DNA from 2 places in the Paenibacillus sp. S28 genome. Region 2 is predicted to be linked to the other one. Evidence: predicted binding sites of a transcription regulator. Region 2 holds the regulator's gene; the other holds the start of a gene.

What was found. The regulator LexA, encoded in region 2, represses DNA repair genes until DNA is damaged. The targets are predictions, from matches to a motif close to CGAACATATGTTCG.
Region 1: the regulator LexA is predicted to act here: its motif matches at 2,601-2,614, upstream of IAE55_RS06530 (DNA polymerase IV).

Annotation. Positions count from the first base shown of each region.
Region 1 covers NZ_JACVTM010000002.1:461,378-466,854, reverse strand. The annotation lists gene IAE55_RS06535 (hypothetical protein) at 686-1,186, opposite strand; gene IAE55_RS06530 (DNA polymerase IV) at 1,183-2,451, opposite strand; gene IAE55_RS06525 (SOS response-associated peptidase) at 2,755-3,429, shown strand; gene IAE55_RS06520 (cupredoxin domain-containing protein) at 3,556-3,942, opposite strand; gene tatA (twin-arginine translocase TatA/TatE family subunit) at 3,984-4,175, opposite strand; gene IAE55_RS06510 (GMC family oxidoreductase) at 4,240-5,477, opposite strand, start outside.
Region 2 covers NZ_JACVTM010000002.1:861,750-867,226, reverse strand. The annotation lists gene IAE55_RS08520 (FixH family protein) at 1-387, opposite strand, end outside; gene IAE55_RS08515 (HAD family hydrolase) at 618-1,412, opposite strand; gene IAE55_RS08510 (hypothetical protein) at 1,452-1,967, opposite strand; gene IAE55_RS08505 (DUF896 domain-containing protein) at 2,218-2,400, opposite strand; gene IAE55_RS08500 (LysM peptidoglycan-binding domain-containing protein) at 2,502-2,882, opposite strand; gene lexA (transcriptional repressor LexA) at 3,122-3,748, shown strand; gene IAE55_RS08490 (response regulator transcription factor) at 3,844-5,034, opposite strand; gene IAE55_RS08485 (sensor histidine kinase) at 5,009-5,477, opposite strand, start outside.

The DNA of each region.
Region 1 (5,477 bases), 400 kb from region 2:
GTCAGCCGGCCCCGTTACGAATGACAAAGAAACGTTAACCAAGCCTTGAGCCGACAGGTTAACTGGACATTTATACGCCTCAAAATTGCTAAAGTTGTGGTCTTTTTAACAGCTTTATCCATAAAGATTACAAAATTGATACCATAGTCCGATAAAGCGACAGCGAAAAACCGCGTCACATCAACGTTTGCCAATTTATGTCACATCACAAAAATGAGAACGTAGTCCCGTGTAGGACCTCCTGTCTTTTTTTCACCAAATCATTCCAATTACTGGATTCCAATTACCAGACTTTTCGTTCATTTTTATGGTCCTTCCTCCCCGTTCCCCCGCTCCTTTGTAACTAGGATCATCGGGCAGGTTTTTCAAAAATCAATCGCTATGGGGGCTTTTTTTAAAATCGCAATTTGTTGAAATTTACCATTGGCGGCCTTTCCCCCGCCGAATTGCAAAACGTATGATCCCCCGGATTTCCAAAATAGGAAACAGGCCCCATTCCGTTCCTGGGCGTTCCACTCCCATACCTACCCTGGATCCCGGCGGCTGAACCTGGTAATTTCTGCTGTACGCTTCCTATCCATCGTTATGGCCACAGCGGCCTGGATGTCCGCCGATCCTGATCTCCCCAGGTACGGCACGGCCAAAAGCCCGTTGTCTCCCAGACAAGACAACGGGCTCCATTCGGTTATTTCTGCTTATGATCCTGCAGACGGGCGTACAATGCCGTAATCAGCCGGTCCGAGTACCGTCCGATTCTTACGCTGACCTCCGTGCGCATATAATCCCGCGTGATCGTGAAGGTATCCTCATACCCATGAAACGAATACCGGTACCAGATCATCTCGGTGTCCTTTCCCTCCTGGGTCAGATCGATGCGCTCATCGAGCATGGTTTGCTCCACCTTGGACAAATCCTTCTGGATGTCCTGCAGCAGGACCTGGGCCACCTTCGAATAAAGGTGCTTCAAGGCCTCGCTTGACGCCTCGATCGCCTGGATCCGCTTCTTCACGATCGATATCATGACCGGAAGCAGGATTCTGTCCCGCATCAGCCCCAGGTCCTCCCTGCGGGGCGGCCGGTGCTCCTCCGGCTGCTGCGAGCGCCGCTTCAGCAGTTCCTCCCGGTGCTGTGGCAGCATCATGCGGCTGGATTCCCAAATCCCGTTATTCTCAAGCTTCTTGCTCATTTATAATGCCCCCCGATTTTCATGGACCGCTCCGCCGCCTGGCCGGCGCCCGTAAGGGAAGAGGCTCTTACGATCGCCATGCTGCCGTACCGCTGCTTGATATGGTCCGTCGCCTTTTCCAGAGCCCGCAGCCGCTCCTGGTCTTCAAACAGCGTCAGCTGGTAATTCCGGTCGTCGCTGAGCTCGCTCAGCATGACCCCGGCGCGCCTAACGGGCATGCGGTCCCAATGCTTATAAAAAATCGTTTTTACGGCTTCATACACCTTGTTCGTGTTGTTCGTGGGATCCGGCATCTTCATTTGCCGGGAAAAGCCTGTCGGCGCGTCATAAGGGCTGCACATGCAGCTGACCGTGACGACCGAGCCCATATATCCCTTCCGGCGGCAGTCGCGGCATACTTCTTCCGTCAGCTCCAGCAGGATCGTGTCGACCTCCTTGGGGAGGGCGTAGTCCCGGGGCAGCGTCATCATATGCCCGACCGATTTGGGAGGCTTGTCGAACGTTTCCGGGGTCACCTTGCTGTCGTCCATGCCGTTGGCGGTGCGCCACATCACTTCGGCCTGGATATCCGACTGCTTGCCGAACCGCGCCCGGAATTTATCCTTCAGCTGGGGAAGAGGCGTTCTCGCCACATCCCCGATCGTCGTCATGCCGAGCTTGGCAAAATGGGCCGTCATGCGCGAGCCCACTCCAAACATTTTATGGACCGGCTCCGGCCACAGATTCTTCTCGATGTCGGCTTTGGGCAGTATAAAAATGCCCTCCTTGTTCTTCTTCGCCCAAATGTCGGTGGCGATTTTAGCCAAAATTTTGTTCGAGCTGATGCCGACCCGCACCCAGACTCCCGTCTCCTCCATCACCTTCTGCTGGATTGACTTGGCAATGCTCACGGGGTCGCCGAAGAGAGCCAGGCTGCCGGTCACGTCCAGAAACTGCTCGTCGATGCTGAATATTTCGACCAGATCGGTATATTCCTCGTAAATCCGGGTAATCTGAAGCGAGACATCGATATAATGCTGCATTCTTGGACGCATAATGACGAGATCCGGGCACTTCTTGAGCGCCTCCCCCAGCCGTTCGGCGGTGGATACCCCATAACTCTTGGCGATCGGGCATGCGGCTAGAATGATGCCCGATCTGCGCATCGGGTCTCCGGCAACGGCGAGCGGCCTGTCTTTATACTCCGGATGATCCGCTTTCTCTACGCTTGCATAAAAGCTCTGACAATCGGCCAAAAATATAATTCTCTCCTTTGATCTGCTCAAGCGCACACACCCTCCACATCCACTTTGGCATTTCGTTAAACCGGTTTGGGCCGGGCAGCTCCGAGAAGCTCTAGCTCCCTAAAGACCGCTCGTCGAAAAAAACGATCCGGGCCGCTTCCCTCTCCACGAAGCAATGCTCACTCGGTAAGCGAACGTATATTCGTATTATATACCAAACACATGTTCTCTATGCAAATGTATTTTTTGACAGCCTTCCCTTCCTACTGGCAGACAGGCTGGCGTAAACCGGCATCCCGCGGTACACTGTTTACAACGATCATTCCACAAAAGGGGGAGTGCCTGATGTGCGGCCGTTATACACTGACCGTGTCGATGGAAGAATTGATGCTGCGCTATGAGCTTGAGCTTGCGCTGAACTTTCATCCCCGTTATAATATCGCTCCGGCGCAGAACGTACTGGCCGTCATTCATGATGGAAGCAGCCTTCGCGCCGGTCAGCTTAAATGGGGGCTGGTCCCGTCCTGGGCTAAAGACAGCAGCATGGGGAGCAAGATGATCAACGCCAGAAGCGAAACGCTGGCGGACAAGCCGGCCTATAAGCTGCCTTTTGCGAGGAAGCGGTGCCTGATTCCCGCCGACGGATTTTATGAATGGATGAAAACCGACAGCGGCAAAGTCCCTTACCGGATTACCCTCCGGGGCGGGGGTATCTTCAGCATGGCCGGCCTCTACGACACCTGGCTGCAGGAGGACGGCAGCAAGCTGAGCACCTGCACGGTCATCACTTCCGGGCCCAATGCGCTGATGGCGCCGATCCATGACCGGATGCCTGTCATTTTGCGCCCGGAGGACGAAATGGCCTGGCTGGACCGCGGGCAGACGGACGTAAACGCCCTGCAGAAGCTGCTCGTGCCCTATCCTGCCGAGGAAATGGAAGCTTACCCGGTCTCAAGGACGGTCAATTCGGTTAAAAACGATACGCCCGATTGCATCGAACGGGTGCCGGAAGGCGCGTAACCGTATATATGCAAAAAAAGCGCCGCCTTGCGCGAACCTTTACGGTCCGGCTGGGCGGCGCTTTCTGGATTCTGCCTCCTGTATCGTCAGAAGGCTGTCCGGTGCTCCATCATCTGCTAAGCCAATTTATTCAACAATCAGGGTCCCCTTCATATCACTGTGGCCGGCACCGCACATGACGGAGCAGTGGAACTCATGCTCACCTGCTTGATCGGCGGTAAACTCTGCAGAGCTTGGCTTCTGCAGGTCCACGTTGAAATCGGGAATGGCCAGACCGTGGTTTCCATCTTTGTTCTCCAGCGTAATTTTGACTTTTTCGCCCTTTTTGACCTTGATCTCGGATGGCTCAAACTTAAAGTTTGACGCCGTCACCTTGATTTCCTTCACGCCGTCCGAGCCGCCGGAAGACGAAGACTCGTCCGACGAGCCGCTCCCGCTTCCGCCGCTGCTTCCGCAGGCGCTAAGCACAAAAACCAGCAGCAGCGTAAGTCCTATAAGCATCCATTTTTTCATGTTAAATCCCTCCATTTAAAATAAATAAGTATGTTGTTCTGTTATCCTTCCTGGCGGCGCCCCGCATCTTGCTTCTCCTCATCCTCTTCCGTCAGATGCCGCGCAGAGCTGCGGAATTCGTGAAGCGTCGTCCCCACCGCCTTGCCGAGCTGCGGCAGCTTGGACGGCCCGAACAGCAGCAGGACGAGCAGCAGCAACAGCAGCAGCCCCGGTATTCCGATCGTCGAAAGCATGGTCGATCCCTCCTTTTCCATGAAGTCGCATGGCCGTCACGCAGTAGCCCGAAAGCACTGCTGTTCAGACAAGCATGCCTCCCTGTTTCAAATACTTCTGGATCCCTTCTGCCGCCCGGTAGGCAAGCGCGCCGACGGTATCGGTCGGATTGTAGCCGCTGTTATGCGGAAATGCCGAAGCACCTACCACAAACACGTTTTCCGCTTCCCACATCTGCAGGTAACTGTTCACCGCCGACGTTTCCGGGTCCGCGCCCATAATGACCCCGCCGGTATTGTGGGTGGATTGGTAAGGAACGATATTGTAAGGATCTAGCTTGTCCTTGACCTCCACATGGGAAGGACCCATCTCCTTCATGACCTCACCGGCCTTGTCTGCCAGAAACTTCGTCAGCTCACGGTCCTGATCTTCAAAATCAAACGTAATCCGCAGCAGCGGTTTGCCGTAAATGTCCTTATAGGTCGGATCGAGATCCAAATAGTGGTGCTTCCAGGGCAAGCTTGCCCCCTGCGTCGCTACGGTCAGCACGCGGTTGGCGTACTTCAGCGTGGTCTTCTTCCATTCCTTGCCCCAGGTCGGCGTGCCCTGCGGCGCCGGGTTGTTTTCGATCGGGCGCAGGCCGTTCTGGCTGATCCGGATGCCCGCCCCGTGCAGAAACTTCAAATCGGAATGGTCAAAGTTATCCCCGTTGAAGTCGTCGAACTCCATCCCGAGCGCCCCGGCACCCATGAACGTGCTGAATTCCTCATCATCGTAAAAGCCGACCGCGTGCCCGGAGTTGACCTGATACGCATAATTCCGGCCGATCGTTCCCCGGCCAGTTTTCCGGTCATAGGGCGTTCCGAGCTTGGAGCTCAGCAGCAGGCGCACGTTATTCAGCACGAAGCTGCCGAGAATGACCACATCCGCCGGCTGGGTCACCTCTTCCCCGGTCACCGTGTTGATGTACACTACCCCGGTCGCCTTTTTGCCGTCATGGAGAATTTCGGTCACGTTTGAGAACGTGCGCACCTCCAGCTTGCCGGTGGCCATTGCCGTCGGGATCACTGTCACGACCGGATCCGCCTTGGCGCCGTACTCGCAGCCGAACCGCTCGCAAAATCCGCAGTACTGGCAGGCCGCACGGGAGACGCCGTCCGGGTTTTTGTAGTTCTCGCTCAGGTTGGCCGAAGGGATCATGTACGGATGGTACCCGAGCTTTTTGGACGCCTCCTCGAACCTTTGCAGGATCGGCGTTTTTTTCATCGGCGGAGTCGGAAACGGATGGGACCGTTTGCCAAGCATCGGGTTCGCTTCCGATT
Region 2 (5,477 bases):
CGGCATCGTATGCTGTGGTCCTACCGTAACATGTGACGTGATGCTGTAGGTGCCCGCCTGATCGAAGGTTTTATCGAGCGTATACTTCCCTCCGCCGGCATTCTGGGCGGCCACCTTTTCATGGCTGCTGCTGTCGCCTTCCTTCGAGATTTCAATCATAACCTCATCGGCCTTATCGACTGGTTTATCCTTTTGCGTTACGTTCACCTCGATGGTAACTTGGTTACCTACCTTGGCCTGCTCCGGCGTCCAGCTAAGATCCACCTGCACCGGATCCATCATGCTCTCGCTCATGTCCATGCCCGCATGACCACCGCCGCCGCTGCCGCAGCCTGCTATGCTCCATACCGCCAGCAGCAGCAGAGCAACAAAACCGTACTTTCTCAAGCGAAGTCACTCCCTATACGTCTATCAATGTAAGCTGTTTGTCCATATTCTTCATCATTATACATAATTATCGCCACACCCAAACAATCCAACTGTTAACAAAATGGAACAAATTGACCGGAACGCGGTCAAGGTTGCTCAGCAAACGGGGCATTCATATACACAAGATATAATAAAAGCCTGCCGGACGAAGGGATTCCCCTCTGGGCAGGCTAACGTATAAAACCAGCTTAAGACCGTTCGGCAATGATGCGATGCAGCTCGGACAGATGCTTGATTTCGTAATCAGGCTCAATGGACGGATCTTTCACTTTTCCGGTGCGGTTGATCCATACCGTGGTCAGTCCGGCGCTGTTTCCGCCTTTGATGTCGGTTGTCTGCTTGTCGCCGACCATGAGCGTCTGTTCCGGTGTTAATCCAAGCAAAGAAAGCGCATGTTCGAAGATGGTCGGATCCGGTTTGCCTTTGCCGAATGTGCCGGAAATGACAATCTCGTCAAAATATGGGGCAAGTTCGGGAACGCCGGCGATCTTCTCCTGCTGGAGCGCAGGACAGCCGTTCGTCAGAAGAAGCAGCTTCTTGTTTCCTTTCAGTTCGTCCAGCACCTTGAAGGTCTCTTCATATACATGGGGGCGGGAGCGACGCTCGGCGGCAAATTGCTCGGCCAATTCTCCGGCCAGCTGTTCATCGTCAACCCCAAGCTTCAGCAGCCCGCGCCGCCATGATTCCTTGCGATAGCCTGGAGCGAGCTCCTCAAGTCTGCGAAATTCAGGTTGTTCGCCTGCGCTGAAGTTGGCCCACAGTCCTTCAAACGGGTTAATTCCAATCATTTGGGTAAAGGCAAACGTGTCATAGGATTGATATAACGTCCTTGCCTCATTGCGGACCGCTTCCTCCAGCTCCTTGGCGTCAATGCCCTTCGCCTTGGCGGCCGTCTCGCATACCGCTTCAAAGGATTCCTTCACGCTGCGCTCATCCCACAACAGCGTATCGTCCAAATCGAAAAAAACAGCTTGTACCGGCATCCTCTTCCATCCTCTCCATCAGCTATCTCTTATATTTGTTTATTTTTCCAAAGGGATATTGTGGGTCTGCGCAAAACGCTCCAGACGTTCCCCTATGGTATCGGTGTCGTAGCGGTTAATCAGGCGCGTGAACACCCAATTGCCGCCTTTGCCCTTCGGCTCAATCACGACAGAGCCTTTGGCCAGCTTGATCTTGGCGATATTGTCTGCGGTCAGTCGCCGATCCCGGTTGAACTTGATCGTCGATACGGCGTTTTTCTCTACACGCAGGAAAGGCCTGCGCAAAAAGATCATCAAGCCCAGGAACACGTACATGGCCATAATGATCCAGGTCATGCTGCTGTTGCCCGCCGTACCCTCCTGTCCAATCATCCCGAGCAGAAAGTAGACCGCAGCCAGAGCGACCATCGTAATCGGAAGCACATAGTTTCTTCCTTTATAAATGTCAGCTGAAGGCCCCCCCGCGCTGTAGATGGAAGGCTTGCCTTGCTTCTTTCTCTGCTTATCCAGCTGCGCTGAATTTTTTCTTACCTTTCTTTCCCATGAACGGGCCATTCACGAACCTCCTCAAAATGCTTTCGGCTATATAGTTTGAACGAAAGTTTTGCATTTACTTCCTAATATATAACGGCCCAATACTGCTTACAGCATTTATTCATGTAGTTTCACATTCTATATAATAGAAAAACAAATGAAGGAAACCGGGTGCGCTTACATAGAAGCATTCTGTTATCGGTAGTGAGCCATACAAAACCTTGAGTCAGTCTATACCATGATCGAATGTATGAGTCTAATCCAGCTGGTGTTATTTCTTCTCTTCATCCACCCATTCAATCGAGTCCAGCTGCTGTCTGAAATTTCTGCGGACATTCTGAAGGTATCTCTCACGAAGCTTGGCCCGTTCTTCGATCTCCTCTTCGGTTAAACCGGATTCTTTTTGCTTGCGCGCAAGCTCATTAATTCTCTCTACAACGCTGTCGATATCCATACAATTACTCCTCCAATATTCAAGTCATACCTAACTTTGCCATGATAAAAAGAGCTTGTCAAGGTTCACACCTTTCCAAGCTCTTGATCATTTATCTTCTATTAATATTGTGGGAGTGCCAATACTTCTCCGGCTTGAATTTCGCTGCTGGTTAAATCGTTATACTTCTTCACCGCCATAATGTATGCTCGGATATCCATGTCTTCCGGCTTATGGGCAGAAGCGATTCCCCACAATGTATCGCCTTGCTGAACGATGACATTTTTCTCTAACCGAACATCATCCGAGGTTCCCGCGAATACGCGAACGACACCTGTGCATCCCACCAAAATAATCAGGGCCGCCAAGATCAGTTTGATCAAGGCAGGGCCTGGCACGATGGACTGTACTTTCTTCAACCAAGGAGATGCTATAGCTTCATTGATGGATGGGTTAACGGATGGGTTATTATAAATACTTTGGTATGTAGTGTGTTTCAGCATAAATATTACGCCTCCAAACGTTTGTTCTTGTTTTATGAGAACAATATAACACGAACATTTGTTTTGTTCAATACTTTTTTCGAACAATTGTTCTTATGTTTTTAGAGGCGGGTTTCCTTCATTCAGAAGCCGCAAAAATCCCGCTCCATCAAAGCAAAACCATTTAGAACTTATGTTTGTACGAACGGCAGTTCTATGTTATAATTTTACCAAACGTTACTAAATGGGGTTGATGGGGAATGTCAAAGATATCTAGCCGGCAGCAAGCGATATTGGAATTTATCAGAAATGAAGTCCGCGCCAAGGGTTATCCTCCGTCCGTCCGAGAGATCGGTGAGGCGGTTGGGTTGGCTTCCAGCTCGACCGTACACGGCCATTTGGACCGACTGGAGAAGAAAGGCTTGATCCGCAGAGACCCTACGAAGCCTCGTGCCATTGAACTGTTGGGACAAGAAGAATCCGAGAGCAGCAATCTGTTCACGCATACGATCGCCAGAGTTCCCGTAGTAGGCAAGGTCACAGCGGGTGTGCCGATCACGGCAACGGAGAACATTGAAGATTACTTCCCTCTGCCGCAGCACTATGTCGGAGATGAGAAAGTATTTATGCTTTCCGTCGTTGGGGACAGTATGATCGAGGCGGGCATTCATAACGGTGACTACGTCATTGTGAGACAGCAGCAGACTGCCGATAACGGGGACATCGTCGTTGCCATGACGGATGAGGATGAAGCAACCGTGAAGACGTTTTACAAAGAGAAAGACCATATCCGGCTTCAACCGGAGAACCCGGCTTACGAACCTTTGCGTCTGAACCATGTCACCATTCTGGGCAAAGTCGTCGGGCTGTTCCGCGATATTCACTAGCAGATGATGCTGGACAAGCAGCAATAGAGCCCTTGCTCTTCCTTACTCAGGAAGGTCAAGGGCTCTTTTCGGCGTTGGGATCAAGGCAGGATGATTCAGGTGGGACACGCCTCACGGGAATCCGCCGTTTGCTCCAGACGGTACTCCGTCGGGGTTTTTCCCGTCTTTTTGCGGAACACCTGGGTAAAATGCTTGACGTCCACATATCCGACTTTGTCCGAAATGTCGGCCAGCTTCAGATGCGTTTGCAGCAGCAGCTTGCAGGCTTGTTCGATCCGCAGATTGGTGACGTATTCCTTGAAGCCGCTTCCTGTCTTCTGCTTAAACAGCTGGCTGAAGTAGACCGGATTCAGGAACACGACCGAAGCTACCTTTTCCAGGGACAGATCCGTATGATAGTGCGCTTTGATGTACTGCACCGCAACCTCGATCGCTCGGTTACCGCCCGGGTTGTTGTATTCGTATTCCAGCGATGCCGATTCCTGGCGCATCCGCCGCACTTCCTCCGGCACCCGGTGAATGTCTGTGATGAGTCCCGTCGACTGAATTTGGAAAGGCACCTTGACGCATCGTTTCAAGTTAGCGCGCAGCTCATCCGTCAGGCGTTTCATGCCCCCCTCTTCCCCCAGCGAGACGAGGCCGATCAGGCTCGTTTCGTCCATGCTTGTCACAAATCCGCAGCCGTGCGCTTCAATCAGCTCACCAAGCACATTTTCAATAATAAAATGCTCCAGATGCACCGGCGCGTCGCTCTCCATCTTAACCATTACCAGTTGGAATGCGGGGTAGCTCTCAATTATTGAGGCGACGTCAAGGCGCCCGGTATCGAGTCCGCTCGCCCAGCGCTGAAATACCGCCTCGCGCAAATACTTCAGGTTAGACTTCAGCAGCTCCGCCTCGCGCACGATTTCATTCTCCCGATCCATCTCCTGAGCAAGTCCGGATATCATGGAGAGCAGCAGCTCTTTCCCGATCGGCTTGAGCATATAGTCCTTAGCCCCAAGCTTGACGGCTTCCTGGGCGTAGGAAAACTCGGAATAAGCCGAAATAATGACCCATTTGATATGCGGATAACTGCCTTGGCACAGCTGCATCAATTCAAGGCCCGTCATTCCCGGCATGAGGATATCGGTCAGCACCAGGTCAATCCGGTGTCTGCGCAGCTGCTGAACCGCTTCCTCCGGATTCGCCGCCAGGTGAACATAATGCTGCGGATAGGCCCGGTGGATGGTGCGCTTAATTCCGTCACGGATCACATGCTCATCGTCCACGACTAAAATGTTCATCTTCCATTCCTCCTTGGTGCCGGATTGGTAAACGGATGGTTACCGTCGTTCCTTCCCCTTCTTGACTGTCCAAGTATAAACCGTACGGACTGCCGAACATCATTCGGATCCGCTCATGCACATTGCTCAAACCGATGCCACGGCGAAGCACGGGGCCGTCTCTGTCCTCCGCTTTGGGCGAAGTGCGGTTGCCGCCCTCCAGCAAGCTTCTGACCCGCATCAGCGTGTCTTCGTTCATTCCCCTCCCGTTATCCCGAACGACGACATGGAGATCGTCCATGACCTGCTCCGCCGTAACGAGCAGCATGCCCTGCCGATCCAGCGGCTCCAGTCCGTATTTTACAGCGTTTTCAATAATCGGCTGAATCGTCATTTTCGGCAGCGTGACGTCCATCCACTGCGGATCCACATCGATTTTCGGTACAAGCCTGTCTTCCAGCCGG